Regions from separate parts of the Blautia sp. LMAG:36 genome, predicted to be linked through region 2. Evidence: predicted binding sites of a transcription regulator. Region 2 holds the regulator's gene; each other region holds the start of a gene.
The links. Region 2 encodes Rex, which represses fermentation and respiration genes when NADH is low (regulators of the CRP and FNR family bind a similar motif). Its sites were predicted from a motif close to ATTGTTAANTANTTAACAAT; they were not measured.

Region 1 (5,749 bases), on a different contig from region 2:
GAAGATCCGTTCACAGCCCATGTTCTCCATCCACTGTCTGACCATGGGAATGTTGGCATGGGGAGAATCCACCTTGGTGATGATCCCGATCAGCGGCCGTAGTAGAAAATTCCTGCTGCCGTCACTAAACAGGTTAAAGGGCTCATTGGCTGCCTGTACAATGGCGATCACATCCGCCTCAAAGGAAAAGCAGGCCAGTCCTACGCTGAAATGCTTGGATTCCGCATATTCTCCCGGTGAATCAATAGTATCTTCATTTGTATTGGTATACTGAGTCTTATGATAATGAAGCTCTTCCCCTTTAAGCGCCTGTGTCAGGGATGTTTTGCCAGCTTCACTTCGACCCATCAGAAAAATTTTTTTCATTTTTTATCCCGTCCTGCCTCAGCTTCTGTGGATCTTACAGACATCGAATTTCAATGTCTCATGGAAAAATCGTACCACTTCCTCCACGGCTGTCATCACTTCCGTAAAACCGCCTGTCAGGATCAGCGTCCCGCAGAAACGATCCATAAATCCTACTTCCACATGAGCTGCCTTCACTGCAACATCTGCCGCAACCACGATTGCCTCCCAGGGTGTGACACGGACCATGCCGATGGCATCTCCTCTGTGATCTTCACCTTCATGAACACCGATATGTAACGCAAGATTCTCATATATCGATCTGTCATTTGGTGTAAAAACATGTGCAAAGGAAAGCTCCTTTCCAGGTACTCTCACCCGGGTCAGCCGAAGTCTTCTTCCCTTAAGGTTCTCATAATCATCATGAAACAGCCTCTCCAGCAGTTCTTCCTTTGTTATCCGTTCTTCCATGGTACACTTCCTTATCTCTTGGTGATATTGCATACTACATATCCCAGAGTATCACGGAAATAATCCACGATCTCCTCCATTGCAGTCTGCACATCGGAAATCTCTCCTGTTATGATCAGTGTTCCTGTAAAACGGTCTGCAAATCCAAGATACACATTACCGCTCTTCACAGCAATATCGGATGCGATCACAGCAGACTCGGAAGGTGTCATGTTCATGATACCAATTGCAGATGATCCATAGTCCACCTGCGGATTCAGTCCAAGCTTCTGATATATGATAGGTGCCGGACCACCCATGATATGGGCAAATGTGATCTCCTTACCGGCTACGGTTTCCTGTACGATTCTGATCTGATCTCTATGTTCATCCGCCATTGATGATTCCTCGCTTTCAAAAATTTCGTATTACAGCATTTTTTTAATTACTGCTATATTCTTCCCGATTGATCTATAGCACTCTCAGAAATTACTGCATCAAGTTCAGCTGTGCAAAACATAATTTGATGCGTCAGATGTTCTCGACGTACGTAATATTCGATAAGCCGGACTCTGTTCATCCGGCTTATAATTTCCCTACGTTAAATTTTACTATCTGAGCCTCTTAATGTCAATACAATTCTTCGAAAATAAGGCAAAAAACAACGTTAATCGAAATATAAATCCACAGAAAACAACATCTATTTCCACATCAGGATAAAAATCATTCAAAAATCTGCTTAAAACTCAAACGCCTTCTTAATACTGTCATAATGCAGGAATTTTCCCTCTGCGGCAAACGCCCGGATCTGCTCCAGGGTTGCAAACATATATCCGTCTGTCTCTTCTGTCTGAAGCTTCAGATCCTTATCCTCCACATCCATGACAAAACGATACACATCCACAAAGTAATTATCTCCTTCCCCCGGGTTCTCTCTTTTATATGTAAAAAGGTATCCGCCCTCTGCCTCACTGGCGTCCAGTCCGGTCTCCTCTTTCACCTCACGGAGTACTGCATCACGGGAAGCCTCTCCTGCCTGGGCTGCACCGCCGGAAACCTCCCACCAGCCCGGAGCCCAGGCCTTTGTCATCACACGTTTAGTAATAAGAAAGGTCTTGTCCGGTCTTGCTACCACGCCCAAAACTGTCAGATGATACTCTCCATCCTTTAAACACCAGTCATTGCGCTTCATAGTTCGTCCTGTCGGTTTCTTATCTGCATCGTAAATATCCCAGAATTCCATTTTATCTATCTCCTGTCTTTTTACAGAACGCGGAAATACAGTCTTACATTTGATCCGTTTCAGCCTGCCCGTTTCTCCGTTTTCTGTATCTTTTTTATTTGTTATGATAACACGTTAAAATCATATATGTAAACCCCTGGATCCGATACCATTTTCCAGTTAACGTTACCGTTCTACATCTGTTTTTTTCACATTATAAACATGCAAGTACCTGCAGCCTGAAAGATGATATACAAAAATCTATAGATTATTTTTATTATATCGCTCGTATTATGAATTAGTTTTATAGATTATTCTGTTATATAATTAACACAAACAAACGATTCTATTTAAAATAACCAGGGAGGTTTTTTTCAGATGAAGAATGATTATCCGCATATTTTTTCCCCATTAACCGTTAAAAATATGACTATCAAGAACCGTATTGTTATGATGCCGATGGGCACCAACTACGGTGAACAGAACGGCGAAATGAGTTTTCTTCATATCAATTATTATGAGCAGCGTGCAAAGGGTGGCACAGGTCTCATCATCGTAGAGAACGCAAGCATCGATTCCCCGCAGGGCTCCAACGGAACCACACAGCTGCGCATCGACCATGACAACTATCTGCCACGTCTTTTCAAATTCTGTGAAAATATTCATAGATACGGAACAAAGATCGCGATCCAGATCAACCATGCCGGAGCTTCCGCTGTTTCTTCCAGGATCAACATGCAGCCGGTTTCCGCATCTGACGTTCCATCCAAAGAAGGCGGCGAGATCCCGCGTCCTCTTTCCAAAGACGAGATTCTTCACATCGTAAAAAAATACGGTGAGTCTGCAAAACGTGCACAGACAGCTGGCTTTGACGCGGTAGAGATCCATGCAGGACACTCCTATCTGATTAGTCAGTTCCTCTCCCCGATCACAAACAAACGTACCGATGAATTCGGCGGATCTGTTGAGAACCGTACCCGTTTCTGCCGTATGGTCATCGATGAGGTAAGAAAACAGGTAGGACCTTTCTTCCCGATCATGCTCCGTCTCAGTGCGGATGAGCTGATGGAGGGCGGAAATACACTGGAGGATACTCTGGAATACCTGGATTATCTTCAGGAAGAGGTTGATATCTTTGATGTCTCCTGCGGACTTAACGGTTCCATCCAGTACCAGATCGATGCAAATTATCTCCCGGACGGATGGCGTTCCTACATGGCAAAGGCCGTAAGAGAAAAATTCAACAAGCCATGTATCTCCATGGGTAATGTCCGTGACCCGAAGGTTGCTGAGCGTATCCTGGCTGACGGTGATGCAGACCTGATCGGTATGGGCCGTGGTCTGATTGCAGACCCTGCATGGGTAAACAAGGTTGCCACAGGTCATGAGTGTGACCTCCGCAAATGTATCTCCTGTAACGTTGGCTGTGCCGGAAACCGTATCGGTGTAAACCGTCCGATCCGCTGTACTGTAAACCCATCTGTTCTTGAGGGCGATGTATATAAGAAAAAACATGTAAATAAAAACTGCAACGTGGTCGTTATCGGCGGCGGCACTGCCGGACTGGAAGCTGCCTGTACAGCCGCAGAGGTTGGATGCAATACCTTCCTTCTGGAAAAAGGCAATGAGCTTGGCGGACTTGCATCTCTGATCTCAAAGATCCCTGCAAAGAACCGTCTTGCTGATTTCCCTCACTATCTCATGCATCGTGCTGAACAGCTTGATAATCTTTACATCTTCAAAAACACAGAAGGAACACCGGAAAACATCCGCAAGTTCCATCCGAATATCATCGTAAGCTCCACCGGCTCCGCTCCGCTTCTGCCTCCGATCGCAGGACTGAAGGATCGTATTGACAACGAGAACCATAATATTTATTCTATTCTTGGTATGATCAGCCACATTAATGATTTTCCGAAGGATCTGGAAGGCAAAAAGGTTGTTGTTGTAGGCGGCGGTGCTGTAGGTCTTGATGTTGTGGAATTCTTTGCTGACAGAAACGCAGACATCTCTATCGTTGAGATGATGGATCAGATCGGACGTGATCTTGACCCGGTAAGCAAAAATGACACAAAGACCATGATGAAAAAACACAATGTACATCAGCTTACAAAAACTGCTCTCCTTGAGGTTAAGGATTCTTCCTTCCTTGTCAGGGGCGACGGTGAGCCTTATGAGCTTCCATTTGAGTACGGCTTCGTATGTCTCGGAATGAGAGCTCAGGGACAGCTTTACCAGAGTCTCACAGAGGAATTTTCTTCTGAGGATGTTGAGATCATGAACATCGGCGACAGCCAGAGAGCAAGACGAATCATTGACGGTACCCAGGAAGGACGTAACATCCTTACCGTTCTTGAGCAGAAGGGATACCTTTAATATTTTTCCGCTATACCCTTTCCGGGAACATTTCAATCCTTCTACCGGAAAGTGTATATAGATCTGTTACAGTTCACTCGTTGATCCGTAACATAGATTTTCCACGTCTTCCTCCCCCGCAGCCGTCCGGAGAATGTCCGCAGCTTCTTCAGGCCTATGTGGCGGGAGGTTTAAAAAGACAAATCTTCATCCAGATTTTACCAATGAGAGGAGTTATTACCATGTCAGAAAGAATCACAGGACATACCGAACTGATCGGCCTTATGGCATATCCGATCCGCCACTCCAGCTCTCCCGCCATGCAGAACGAGGCTTTCGCAAAGCTTGGCTATGATTATGCATACCTTGCATTTGAGGTTGGCGCAGACGAGATCGAGGATGCTGTAAAAGCCATCCGTACTCTGAAAATGAGAGGTTCCAACGTTTCCATGCCGAACAAAACTCTGGTAGGCCAGTACCTTGATGAGCTTTCACCGGCAGCAGAAATGTGCGGCGCTGTAAACACCATCGTTAATGATCATGGTCATCTTACAGGCCATATCACAGACGGTATCGGATTTATGGCAGCACTGAAAGACAATAACATCGACGCCATCGGAAAGAAAATGACCATCGTAGGTGCAGGTGGTGCCGCAACTGCTATCGAGATTCAGGCAGCACTTGACGGTGTAGGCGAGATCGTGATCTTCAACCGCAAAGATGAATTCTGGGACCGTGCAGTATCTACGGTAGAAAAGATCAACACCAGAACTTCAAGCCATGCTGTTCTCTATGATCTGGCAGATCTTGACCAGCTGAAAAAAGAAATGGCTGACAGTTATATTTTCGTAAATGCGACAGGTGTTGGAATGAAACCACTGGAAGGTCAGTCCGTTGTTCCGGACAAGTCTTACTTCCGCCCGGAGCTTATCGTTGTTGACGTGCCTTACTCCCCTCTTGAAACTGCTATGCGTTCTATGGCAAAGGAAGTTGGCTGCAAGACAATGAACGGCCTTGGCATGATGCTTTTCCAGGGCTCCGCTGCATTTGAACTGTGGACCGGCGAACCGATGCCGATCGAGCATATGAAAGAGATTCTTAACATCAGATACGACGACTAAACTGCTATCTGTTCCTGTCGTATCAGAAAGGACCATTATGAAAACAGTTCAGGTAAGAAATATTACACTCGGCGAGGGAAGACCGAAGATCTGTGTCCCGATCGTGGGACAGACAAAGGATGATATCCTCCTTGAGGCAGGGACCTTCGCAAGGATCCCCGTAGACGTTGTGGAATGGCGTGTTGACTGGTTTGAGGACGTTTTTGACACAGACAAGGTTCTAGATGTGGCAAAAGATCTCCAGACCGTTTTAAAG
Region 2 (5,749 bases):
ATTTGCTTCCGGAACACGGATGATACCTGCACTGTTGGAGCAGTGACGTACCGGAATATGAACGCCTCTTTTTTCCAGAAGCTCTGCAAAACGGAGATAACGGTCCAGCTGCACCAGTGCAGGAGAACGGTCGGTCTCATCCGCCCTGGCAAAATGGGTAAACATTCCCTCGATCACCAGATTCGGGATTTTTGAGATTTTTTCGATCTTTACTGCATTTTCCGGAATATCCGCATATCCGATCCTTGTCATTCCCGTATCCAGAGCCAGATGAATATGTACATTTTTTCCAATGCGTGCACCTGCTTTTGCATATTCTGCCGCTGTATTAAGATCCGATATGGTGATCCGAATATCATTGGCTGCAAGCTCCTCATAATATTCCTCAAATACAAGGCCAAGGATCAGGACAGGCTTGGTGATCCCTGCATGCCGAAGCTCCAGTGCCTCCTCTGCAGTAGCTGTTGCAAATCCCCAGATATAGTCATAGTCCTGGATCAGACGGGCAATAGCTCTGGCACCATGGCCATAACCGTCTGCCTTGATCACAGCGATGATCTTTGTCCCTTCTTTGACATTTTTATGCATTTCCTCAAAATTGTGGGCAATGGCATCCAGTGATACCAGTGCTTTTACTCTCTCGTATTTTTTCATAATCCCGACTCCTCTTCACCTATAGCTAATGCCTTGGGCAGATATTCTATGATATCTCCTGCCAGCATACTGCGCTTTCCTTTTTCAGCGGCTGCAAGATCACCGCAAAGTCCGTGAAGATAAACACCTAACGCGGCCTTTAAAACCATGGGAGGCTGTTCCTCCGTTTTCAGATACATACATAACACTGCTGCCAGAATCCCGGAAAGCACATCTCCGCTTCCTGCAGTTGCCATTCCGGAATTACCGGAAAGATTCAGATACATCTGTCCTTTCTCATCTGCGATCACCGTACATGCATCCTTCAATACGCACACAGAGCCTGTTTCCGCAGCACATTTCAGTGCAGTATCTGCGATCTCATGCTGGATCTCCTGGATCGTTCTGCCACTGAGCCGGCTCATTTCTCCGATATGCGGTGTCAGGACTACATGCTCTCCCAGATACTGATACCACTGTGGATGTGCAGCCAGAAGGTTCAGGCCGTCCGCATCCAGGATCAGCGGCTTTTTCTCCCGGGCAGCCGCCGTGAGAAACCACTGTTCTCTCTCACGGCTGGCCACTGATGTTCCAAGTCCCGGTCCGATCACGATCACATCACACCAGGATAGAAGCTGTTCATTGGATTCCTGATCAAAGCGGCTGCAGACCATAGCCTCTGGAAGGAGTATCTGCAGTGGGATCCTGTTGGCTTCCACAGTCTGGATCTTTACCATTCCCGCACCGGCACGAAGTGCTGCACTGGCGCTTAAATAAGCGGCTCCGCACATTCCCTCACTTCCGGTCACAAAGAGCACTTTTCCGAAGGTACCCTTGTTTCCGCCGGGATCACGTTCCGGAAACAGCTTCAGATCTTTATTTTCCAGACAGGCGGCAGATGCAGTCACAGCTTCCTGCTCATAGATCCCGATATCGGCGGTAACGATCCTTCCTGCATACAGTCTTCCCGGATAAAAGCAAAGACCTCTTTTCCGGTAGGCAAATGTGACAGTCAGATCGGCGCTGAAGGCAATTCCCATTTCCAGGCCAGTATCTCCGTTCACTCCTGACGGGATGTCAACTGCGATCTTTTTGGCCCTCGCACTGTTCATCTCATGGATGATATCAGCATAATGCCCCTCGATCGGACGCGTCAGGCCTACCCCAAACACGGCATCTACTATAGTAGTATATTCACTCCACTGCGGGTTATTCACCTCCGGGACACGATAACCGGAAGCGATCTTATACTGAAGAGCTGTCTCTCTGGTCATTTTATCTTTGTTTCCGACCATATAAAACTCTACCCGGATTCCCTTCAGATGGAACAATCTGGCAACTGCGATACCGTCACCGCCATTGTTTCCGCTTCCGCAGACTACCAGGATCCTTTCGTCCTTCTGGAGATACTTTTCTGTTTCCTCTACCACCTTCAGTGCCGCCCGCTCCATCAGAACCTCGGAGGGAACTCCGATCTCACGGATCGTTGTGGAGTCCAGATCCTTCATTTCTTTGCAGGTAACAAGCTTCTTCATTCTGTCTTCTGCCTCCCCTCTGTCATAGAGAAAGCTGCCGTTTCCGGCAGCTTAACAATTCTTACTTATCCACATGTTCCTGCCTGTATTTGCTGAGATTATAAGACAGTGTCATCAGACTCTCGGAAAGATGAACGTTCTCTACGATCACATCATCCGGTGTCTCAAGATCAAGATGTGCAAAATTCCAGATTGCCTTGATCCCGTTCTCCACCAGAATATCTGCCATTTCCTTGGCTTTATTCTTGGGAAGTGTCAGGATCGCGATCTCCACGTTATTCTCTCTCAGGAAAAACGGAAGCTCACTGAGCATCTGGATCTCAAGTCCACGGACTGCGATGCCCTCAAGCACAGGATTTACGTCAAAGATACCAACCAGCCTGAACCCGCGCTTCTCAAAATCCACATAATTGGCAAGTGCCTGTCCCAGATTACCGGCACCCAGGATGATCATCGGATGAACGGTATCCAGTCCCAGGATCTTACCGATCTCTGTATAAAGATAGTGTACATTATAGCCATACCCCTGCTGCCCAAAACCGCCGAAATTATTAAGATCCTGACGGATCTGAGAAGCTGTGGTATGCATCTTCTTACTTAACTCATTGGAAGAAATACGTTCTACATTATCTTCCATCAGCTCTCCTAAGTAGCGGTAATAGCGTGGCAGACGCTTAATCACCGCTTTCGAGATTTGTTTTGTCTCCACGATAGTTTTCCTCCTTACCTTACACTAGGTTAATTATAACGAATTGACATTTTCCTGTCAATTAAAGTTGTCTATTCTGTACAAATTTCTTTATAATTTTTCTAATAATTGATTTTTTCTTTGAAATCCCGGCAGTTTCCGTTATAATAGGTGGAGGATTTTTCCCTGTTCAGGCATAAACAGGGGTGATTCTTTATACAGGAGGACAGTTTTTATGATTTTATCATGTCAGAATATATGCAAGGCCTTTGGCGAAAAAGTAATTTTAAATGATGCATCCTTTCACATTGAAGACCGTGAAAAGGCTGCTCTGATCGGATGCAACGGTGCAGGAAAGACCACACTGCTGCGGATCATCATGCAGGAGCTTTCTGCTGATTCCGGTACCGTGGTGCTTGCCCGGGATAAAAATATCGGCTATCTTGCCCAGTACCAGGATATCCACGGACATCATACCATCTACGAGGAGCTTCTTACCACCAAGCAGCACATCATCGATATGGAACGCCGTATCCGCAATATGGAACAGGAAATGAACACGGTGACCGGTGATGAGCTGAACCGTCTGATGGAAACCTATACCCGCCTGACCCATCAGTTTGAGCTGGAGAACGGATACGCTTACAAAAGTGAGCTGACCGGTGTCTTAAAGGGTCTCGGCTTCACGGAGGAAGATTATGACAAGCAGATCGAAACTCTTTCCGGCGGTCAGAAAACCCGCGTGGCGCTGGGCAAGATGCTTCTTTCCAAGCCGGATATCCTGCTTCTGGATGAGCCAACCAATCACCTGGATATGGAAAGCATCTCCTGGCTGGAAACTTATCTTCTGAATTATCCGGGAGCTGTTTTTATCGTCTCCCATGACCGTTATTTTCTGGATAAGGTAGTCACCAAGGTCATTGAGATCGAAGCCGGACAGACCCGCGTATACAGCGGCAACTACTCTGCCTATGCTCTCAAGAAGGCTCAGCTTCGCGACGCACAGTACAAGGCATACTTAAATCAGCAGCGGGATATCAAGCATCAGGAAGCCGTTATCGCCAAGCTGAAATCCTTTAACCGTGAAAAATCCATCAAGCGTGCGGAAAGCCGTGAAAAAATGCTGGACCGTGTACAGAGGATCGAAAAGCCTCTTGAGCTCCAGGACCGGATGCGTATCTCGCTGGAACCACGGGTGTTAAGCGGAAACGATGTGCTCCACGTGGAAGCGCTTTCCAAGGCCTTTCCGGGACAGACCCTGTTCTCCGATATCTCCTTTGATATCAAACGCGGCGAGCGTGTGGCACTGATCGGAAACAACGGAACCGGAAAGACCACCATGCTAAAGATCATCAACGGTCTTATTGAGGCAGATGCCGGCAAATTTTCCCTTGGTTCCAAGGTTCAGATCGGTTATTACGATCAGGAACATCATGTTCTGCATATGGACAAGACGATTTTCCAGGAGATCTCCGATACTTATCCGACTCTCACAGAGACCGAGATCCGAAATATGCTTGCCGCATTTCTCTTTACCGGAGATGATGTTTTCAAGGAGATCTCCGCACTTTCCGGTGGAGAAAGAGGCCGTGTTTCCCTTGCAAAGCTGATGCTTTCCGAAGCCAACTTCCTGATCCTTGACGAGCCTACCAACCATCTGGATATTGCCTCCAAGGAGATCCTGGAGGAAGCACTGGTCAGCTACACCGGTACAGTCCTTTATGTATCCCATGACCGTTACTTTATCAATCAGACTGCGACCAGGATCATGGAGCTGACAAACCAGGCAGTGGTAAATTACATCGGTGATTATGATTACTATCTGGAAAAGAAGGAGGAGCTGACCAGTACCTATGCACCGGGAAGCACTTCTCCGGAGGCACCTGCCGAAGAAAAAGCGGTTTCCGAGAACAAGCTTTCCTGGCAGCAGATGAAGGAAGAACAGGCAAAGAAACGAAAACGGGAAGCCGAGCTGAAAAAAGTCGAAGCCCGTATCGAAGAGCTGGAAACAAGAGACAGCGAGATCGACGAGACTATGGTCCTTCCGGATGTCTGCACCAATGTAGCGGAATGTACAAAGCTGAGCCGCGAAAAAGCAGCCATCGCTGAAGAACTGGAAGAGCTTTATGAAAAATGGGAAGAGCTGGCCTGACGGTCAGCTCTTTTTTATCCCCTTATGTTTTTATGGAAGCAGCATGCCGAGATGCTGTTCAAAGCATACACCATCGTTACGGTCTGTTCCTTCCTCCACCGCATCCCGGATCGATGCCGAGATAAAGTCCACGGCCAGCTCTGCACAGGTTTTCATGGAATATCTTTTTACCAGCCCTGCACTGAGCACGGATGCAAAAAGATCTCCTGTCCCGGAATAGCTTCCGCCGGATTTCTCTGCAAATACCCAGGAGCTGTTTCCGTTTTCCAGGACAAGATTCCCCATTTTCAGAGGCTGCCCCTCCTCCCTGTGATCCACTCCAGTGATCACAACGGCAGGAAGTGAAAATTTCCGGGCAAGTCCGCACCCGATCTCCCGGATTTCTTCCATCCGCCGGGCCTCTGATACCTTTTGCAGTTTATTCCAGATCTCCTCCATTTTTTCTTTTCCGTAGAGAAGAAGGAGGGCTTCCGTAAGGTTCGGTGTGATCACATAGGAACGACGTGTCAGTTCGCAGAACCGGCTGCGGAGTTCTTCTGTATAGATCGGATAAACCGCGCCGTCATCCCCCATCACCGGATCTGTAAGGATCAAAGTATCCTTTCCTGCAAACGCATCCATAAATTTCAGGATCCTGTCTGCCTGCTTATCATCAGAAAGAAATCCTGTATAGATCCCATCCGGGAAAAATCCTCTTTTTTTCCACTGCTCCATATATGGTTCCATATGCTCTGTGAAATC
Region 3 (5,749 bases), on a different contig from region 2:
TGAGTGCAGATAAATAGTATGGCAAAGGCTTTATACATAGCGGAGAAGCCCAGCGTGGCACAGGAATTTGCGAAGGCTTTGAAGATCAACGGTCAGAGAAAAGACGGATATCTGGAATCTGATGATTCTGTGGTAACCTGGTGTGTAGGACACCTGGTTACCATGAGCTATCCCGAAAAATATGATATCAAGTTTAAAAGGTGGAGTTTTGATACCCTGCCTTTTTTGCCGCGCGAATTTAAATATGAAGTGATCCCCGGGGTCAAAAAGCAGTTCGAGATCGTAAAAGGACTGCTGAACCGGCCGGATGTGGATACCATTTATGTGTGTACCGACTCCGGACGTGAGGGTGAATATATCTACCGTCTGGTAGCCCAGATGGCAGGAGTAAAGGGGAAAGTCCAGAAACGTGTGTGGATCGATTCCCAGACAGAGGAAGAGATCTTAAGAGGAATCCGTGAAGCGAAGGATATCTCGGAGTATGATAATCTGGCAGCATCTGCGTATCTCCGCGCAAAGGAAGATTATCTTATGGGAATCAATTTTTCCAGAGTTCTGACCTTGCGCTACGGAAGCAGTGTCACCAATTATCTCCATTCCAAATATCAGGCCATTGCAGTTGGGCGTGTGATGACCTGTGTTCTTGGCATGGTGGTGCGGAGAGAACGGGAGATCCGTGTCTTTGTGAAGACACCGTTTTACCGTGTCCTTGGCAGCATTGGACTTGCAGGCGAAAATTTTGACGGTGAATGGAGAGCTGTGGAAGGCAGCCGGTATTTCCAGTCCCCGTATCTTTATAAAGAAAACGGCTTCAGGAAAAAAGAGCATGCACAGATGCTGATCGATCAGCTGATGGTGAACCAGCCCCTTTCCTGTATTGTGGAAAAGGTGGAACGAAAAAAAGAAAACAAAAATCCGCCGCTTCTTTTTAACTTGGCGGAGCTTCAGAATGTGTGCTCAAAGCTGTTTAAGATCAGTCCGGACGAGACACTCCGGATCGTACAGGAGCTTTATGAGAAGAAGCTGGTGACTTATCCGAGAACGGATGCCAGAGTTCTTTCCACGGCAGTGGCCAAGGAGATATACAAGAATATATCCGGTCTTCGAAATTATCAGCAGGCCGGTGCTGCGGCGGCAGAGGTTTTGGGGATGGAATCCTGGAAAAGCATTGCAAAGACCAGATATGTGAATGACAAGCAGATCACAGACCATTACGCGATCATTCCTACCGGTCAGGGACTGAACGCGCTGGGAAATGTGTCTCTTACCGCACAGCGTGTGTACGAGACCATTGTACGGAGATTTTTATGTATTTTTTATCCGCCGGCCGTTTATCAGAAGGTGAGTCTTGTGACGAAGCTGGACGGAGAGGCATTCTTTTCATCCTTTAAGGTTCTCAAAGAAGAAGGCTATCTGAAGATTGCCACGAATTCTTTTTCGCGGAAAAGGGCTTCAGACAGTGAGAAAAACGGAAATGGAGAGGAAGACGAGGCTTCCTGTGATACTGTGCTCCTGGAGGCGTTGCAGAAGCTGAAAAAGGGTGATATACTTCCTGTGAACGGTTTGAGTATCAAGGAGGGTGAGACTTCACCGCCCAAACGATACAATTCCGGTTCCATGATCCTTGCCATGGAAAATGCAGGACAGCTGATCGAGGATGAGGAGCTTCGAGCCCAGATCAAGGGAAGCGGGATCGGCACCAGTGCTACCCGTGCCGAGATCCTGAAGAAGCTTTTTAACATCAAATATCTGGCACTGAACAAAAAGACCCAGGTGATCACTCCAACGCTTCTTGGGGAAATGATCTTTGATGTGGTAAATTGTTCTATCCGGCAGCTTCTGAACCCGGAGCTTACGGCAAGCTGGGAAAAGGGGCTCACCTATGTGGCAGAGGGCAGCATCACGGAACAGGAATATATGGACAAGCTGGAGCATTTTGTGCGGGTACGTACCCGGCAGGTGGAGGCAAGCAATTATCAGTATAACCTGCGGCAGTTTTTTGATGCGGCCGCTGTAAACTACAGGAAGCCGGAGCGGGCTTCCGGACAGGGAGGAAAGAGATCATCATGATGAAAGATTTTACTATCAGCAATATGCTGGATCTGAATGAGACCATTGCAGCAGAGCTTTTTGAGGGAAAAACCTATCCGTGGGAGGTTCTTCCGGAGATCGGAGATTTCATTATTAAGCTGGGAAAAACACTGGATCCTTCTGAATATGAGGAGAAGGGCGAAAATGTATGGATCGCAAGATCCGCTACAGTTGCGCCGACTGCAAGTATCACCGGACCGGCTATCATTGGCAGAGACGCCGAGGTGCGCCACTGTGCATTTATCCGCGGCAAGGCTATCGTTGGTGAGGGCGCAGTTGTGGGAAATTCCACAGAGCTTAAGAATGCAGTGCTGTTTAACAAGGTTCAGGTTCCTCATTATAATTATGTTGGAGATGCTGTGCTGGGATATAAGTCCCACATGGGTGCCGGATCGATCTGTTCCAACGTAAAATCAGACAAGAAGCTGGTTGTCGTAAAAGACGGGGATGAAAAGATCGAAACCGGTCTTAAGAAATTCGGAGCGATGCTCGGAGATCATGTTGAAGTCGGATGCGGTTCTGTGCTGAATCCCGGTACTGTGATCGGACGGAATTCTAATATCTACCCGCTGTCACCGGTACGTGGATGTGTTCCTGCAGATTCCATTTATAAAAATGCAAAAGAGATCGTAAAGAAAAAATAAGAAACAGATTCTTCTGGACACGCATTTAGGCTGCACTTTTGAGAGAGTGCAGCTTTTTTTTGATGGGGTGCTGGATGCAACAGTATTGGTCGTGGAAGGATGAACCGACCGGGAGCGGGCGGGATTAAGATAAAAACAAAAGCTGTCGAAGTATGACCAGTCCTATAATATGGACTGGGTAAAACCAGTAAAAGAAATATTTTGCTGATTTTCCGCGGATGAAGCCTCTTTTTCCATTGTACAGGTTAATGGACAGAAAGGCAAAGGAGGCTCTCCATTCATAGTAAAGCCAGCAGCTTCCGAGGATTGCCTGGCCTGGCTTATCGTCTCGCATATAGTACATGATCAGCAGGAAGATATACCCCCGCCATCCATAGTCTGCTTTCAGAAAAATGGAAACAACAAGCAGTCCCAGGATGCAGAGAAGCTGCATCGAAGGTCTGGTCTGGAAATATTCGATGGCACAAAAGGCCAGATATCCGAGGAAAAGCGTAAAAAACACATTTTGTCTTTCGTAACGCAGCGTATTTGTAAACATCAGATTCCACGGAATTTCTGAGAGCAGCGCAAAAAGAAGGAGATTTCTTCCATAGAGGAACCGGCTCCGCGTATGCCGGAAGCCTTCCAGCAGGAGAAAACAGAAGATGGGAAAAGCAGCTCTTCCGATATCGCGGAAAATAAGATATACAGTATATTCTCTGCCGAAAAGTGTAAACAGGATTTTCTGTGCGGGCTGATACATACTGAGCAGCACAGCTCCGATATGATCGACCAGCATGGTGATGACCGCGATCATCTTCAGAGCGCTTCCGCTGAGAATGCGGTATTTTTCTGGAAAAACAGAATCCACAGATGCATTCATGAAAAATATACCTCCAAGGTTAAACTTGCTAATATATTATCACATACATACAGTAGTTGCCAGAAATATTTGACAGTTAGGCATGCAATACTGCCGGAATAACTACCAATATTATGCGTTTTATGGCAAAATTTTATCAAATATGACTGGACGAAACAAAGGTTTTGTGAGAAAATAGCCGTAGGGTGTTATCGAACTTTTTTTCTCAATAACATCGGTCAATCTATACTTGAAAGGAGTTTTAAAATGATTTATTCACGCGAAGTAGAAGAAATGTGTCCAGTGGCACAGGGCGTACATCATGGTGCCGCTCCGATCCCGGAAGAAGCAAAATGGGTTCAGGCAAAAGAAGTAAAGGATATCTCCGGATTTACACACGGTGTTGGCTGGTGTGCTCCGCAGCAGGGTGCTTGTAAGCTTTCCCTTAACGTTAAAGAGGGAATCATCCAGGAGGCACTTGTCGAGACAATCGGATGTTCAGGAATGACTCACTCTGCAGCTATGGCTTCTGAGATCCTTCCAGGACTTACCGTTATGGAGGCACTGAACACAGACCTTGTATGTGATGCAATCAATACAGCTATGAGAGAGCTTTTCCTTCAGATCGTTTACGGACGTTCCCAGTCTGCATTCTCCGAGGACGGACTTGCAGTAGGCGCTGGTCTTGAGGACCTTGGAAAAGGACTTCGTTCTCAGGTTGGTACAATGTATGGAACTCTGAAAAAAGGACCTCGTTACCTTGAGATGGCTGAGGGTTATGTTACAGGTATCGCTCTTGATGAGAACGATGAGATCATCGGATATCAGTTCGTAAGCCTTGGAAAAATGACTGACTTCATTAAGAAAGGTGATGACCCGAACACAGCATGGGAGAAAGCAAAAGGTCAGTACGGCCGTGTTGCAGATGCTGTTAAGATCATCGACCCAAGAAAAGAGTAATTACACTTCGTAAGGTAAAAATATCAGGAGGTTACAGGAAATGGCTTTATTTGAATCATATGAGAGACGAATTGACAAGATCAATTCTGTTTTAAACAGCTATGGAATCGCTTCTATCGAAGAAGCTGAGAAAATCACTAAAGACGCAGGACTGAACGTTTACGATCAGATCAAAGGCATTCAGCCGATCTGCTTCGAGAACGCTTGTTGGGCTTACACAGTAGGTGCAGCTATCGCGATCAAAAAAGGCTGCAGAAGAGCCGCTGACGCAGCAGCAGCTATCGGAGAAGGCCTTCAGGCTTTCTGTATCCCGGGATCCGTTGCAGACACACGTAAAGTAGGTCTTGGACATGGAAACCTTGGAAAGATGCTTCTTGAGGAAGAGACAGACTGCTTCTGCTTCCTTGCAGGACATGAGTCTTTCGCAGCAGCTGAGGGTGCGATCGGTATCGCAGAGAAAGCAAACAAGGTTCGTAAAAAACCTCTTCGTGTTATCCTGAACGGTCTTGGAAAAGATGCTGCTCAGATCATCTCCCGTATCAACGGCTTTACATATGTAGAGACAGAGTATGATCCATATAAGAACGAGGTTAAGGAAGTATTCCGTAAATCCTATTCTGAGGGACTTCGTGCAAAGGTTAACTGCTACGGCGCTAACAGCGTTCCGGAAGGTGTTGCGATCATGTGGAAAGAGGGCGTTGACGTTTCCATCACAGGAAACTCCACAAACCCGACTCGTTTCCAGCATCCGGTAGCAGGAACATACAAAAAAGAGTGCAACGAGAAAGGCAAAAAATACTTCTCCGTTGCTTCCGGCGGTGGTACAGGACGTACACTTCATCCGGACAATATGGCAGCAGGTCCTGCTTCCTACGGTATGACTGATACACTTGGACGTATGCATTCTGACGCTCAGTTCGCAGGATCTTCTTCCGTACCGGCTCACGTAGAGATGATGGGTCTTATCGGCGCTGGAAACAACCCGATGGTTGGTATGACAGTTGCTGTAGCTGTTTCCGTACAGGAAGCTGCTGACGCTGGCAAATTCTGATTTCAGATAACGAAAAATAGTGGGAAAGGCTGTAAACCTTAGGGTTTATGGCCTTTTTCTTTTTGCTCTGCAATAGAAAAAAATATTCTCAAAAAGTGCGAAAACAGTAATAGCGAACACGTAGCTAACATTTTGTGGGAATTTATGAAATATTTTTTGGAG

Region 1: a site for Rex is predicted at 2,333-2,352, ahead of CCC17_RS02485 (oxidoreductase). Genes of this name have one in related genera too.
Region 3: a site for Rex is predicted at 3,622-3,641, ahead of CCC17_RS12250 (iron-sulfur cluster assembly scaffold protein). Genes of this name have one in related genera too.

The regions. Positions count from the first base shown of each region.
Region 1 is NZ_NALB01000003.1:484,775-490,523, reverse strand. It holds gene CCC17_RS02505 (EutP/PduV family microcompartment system protein) at 1-366, opposite strand, end outside; gene CCC17_RS02500 (BMC domain-containing protein) at 385-816, opposite strand; gene CCC17_RS02495 (BMC domain-containing protein) at 828-1,193, opposite strand; gene CCC17_RS02490 (NUDIX hydrolase) at 1,535-2,038, opposite strand; gene CCC17_RS02485 (oxidoreductase) at 2,396-4,393, shown strand; gene CCC17_RS02480 (shikimate dehydrogenase) at 4,615-5,493, shown strand; gene aroD (type I 3-dehydroquinate dehydratase) at 5,531-5,749, shown strand, end outside.
Region 2 is NZ_NALB01000010.1:174,888-180,636, reverse strand. It holds gene alr (alanine racemase) at 1-654, opposite strand, end outside; gene CCC17_RS13290 (NAD(P)H-hydrate dehydratase) at 651-2,168, opposite strand; gene CCC17_RS13285 (redox-sensing transcriptional repressor Rex) at 2,230-2,877, opposite strand; gene CCC17_RS13280 (ABC-F family ATP-binding cassette domain-containing protein) at 3,092-5,008, shown strand; gene CCC17_RS13275 (pyridoxamine kinase) at 5,039-5,749, opposite strand, start outside.
Region 3 is NZ_NALB01000008.1:11,316-17,064, reverse strand. It holds gene CCC17_RS12270 (formate/nitrite transporter family protein) at 1-17, shown strand, start outside; gene CCC17_RS12265 (DNA topoisomerase) at 19-2,070, shown strand; gene CCC17_RS12260 (transferase) at 2,067-2,735, shown strand; gene CCC17_RS12255 (TraX family protein) at 2,860-3,597, opposite strand; gene CCC17_RS12250 (iron-sulfur cluster assembly scaffold protein) at 3,844-4,536, shown strand; gene CCC17_RS12245 (GGGtGRT protein) at 4,577-5,587, shown strand.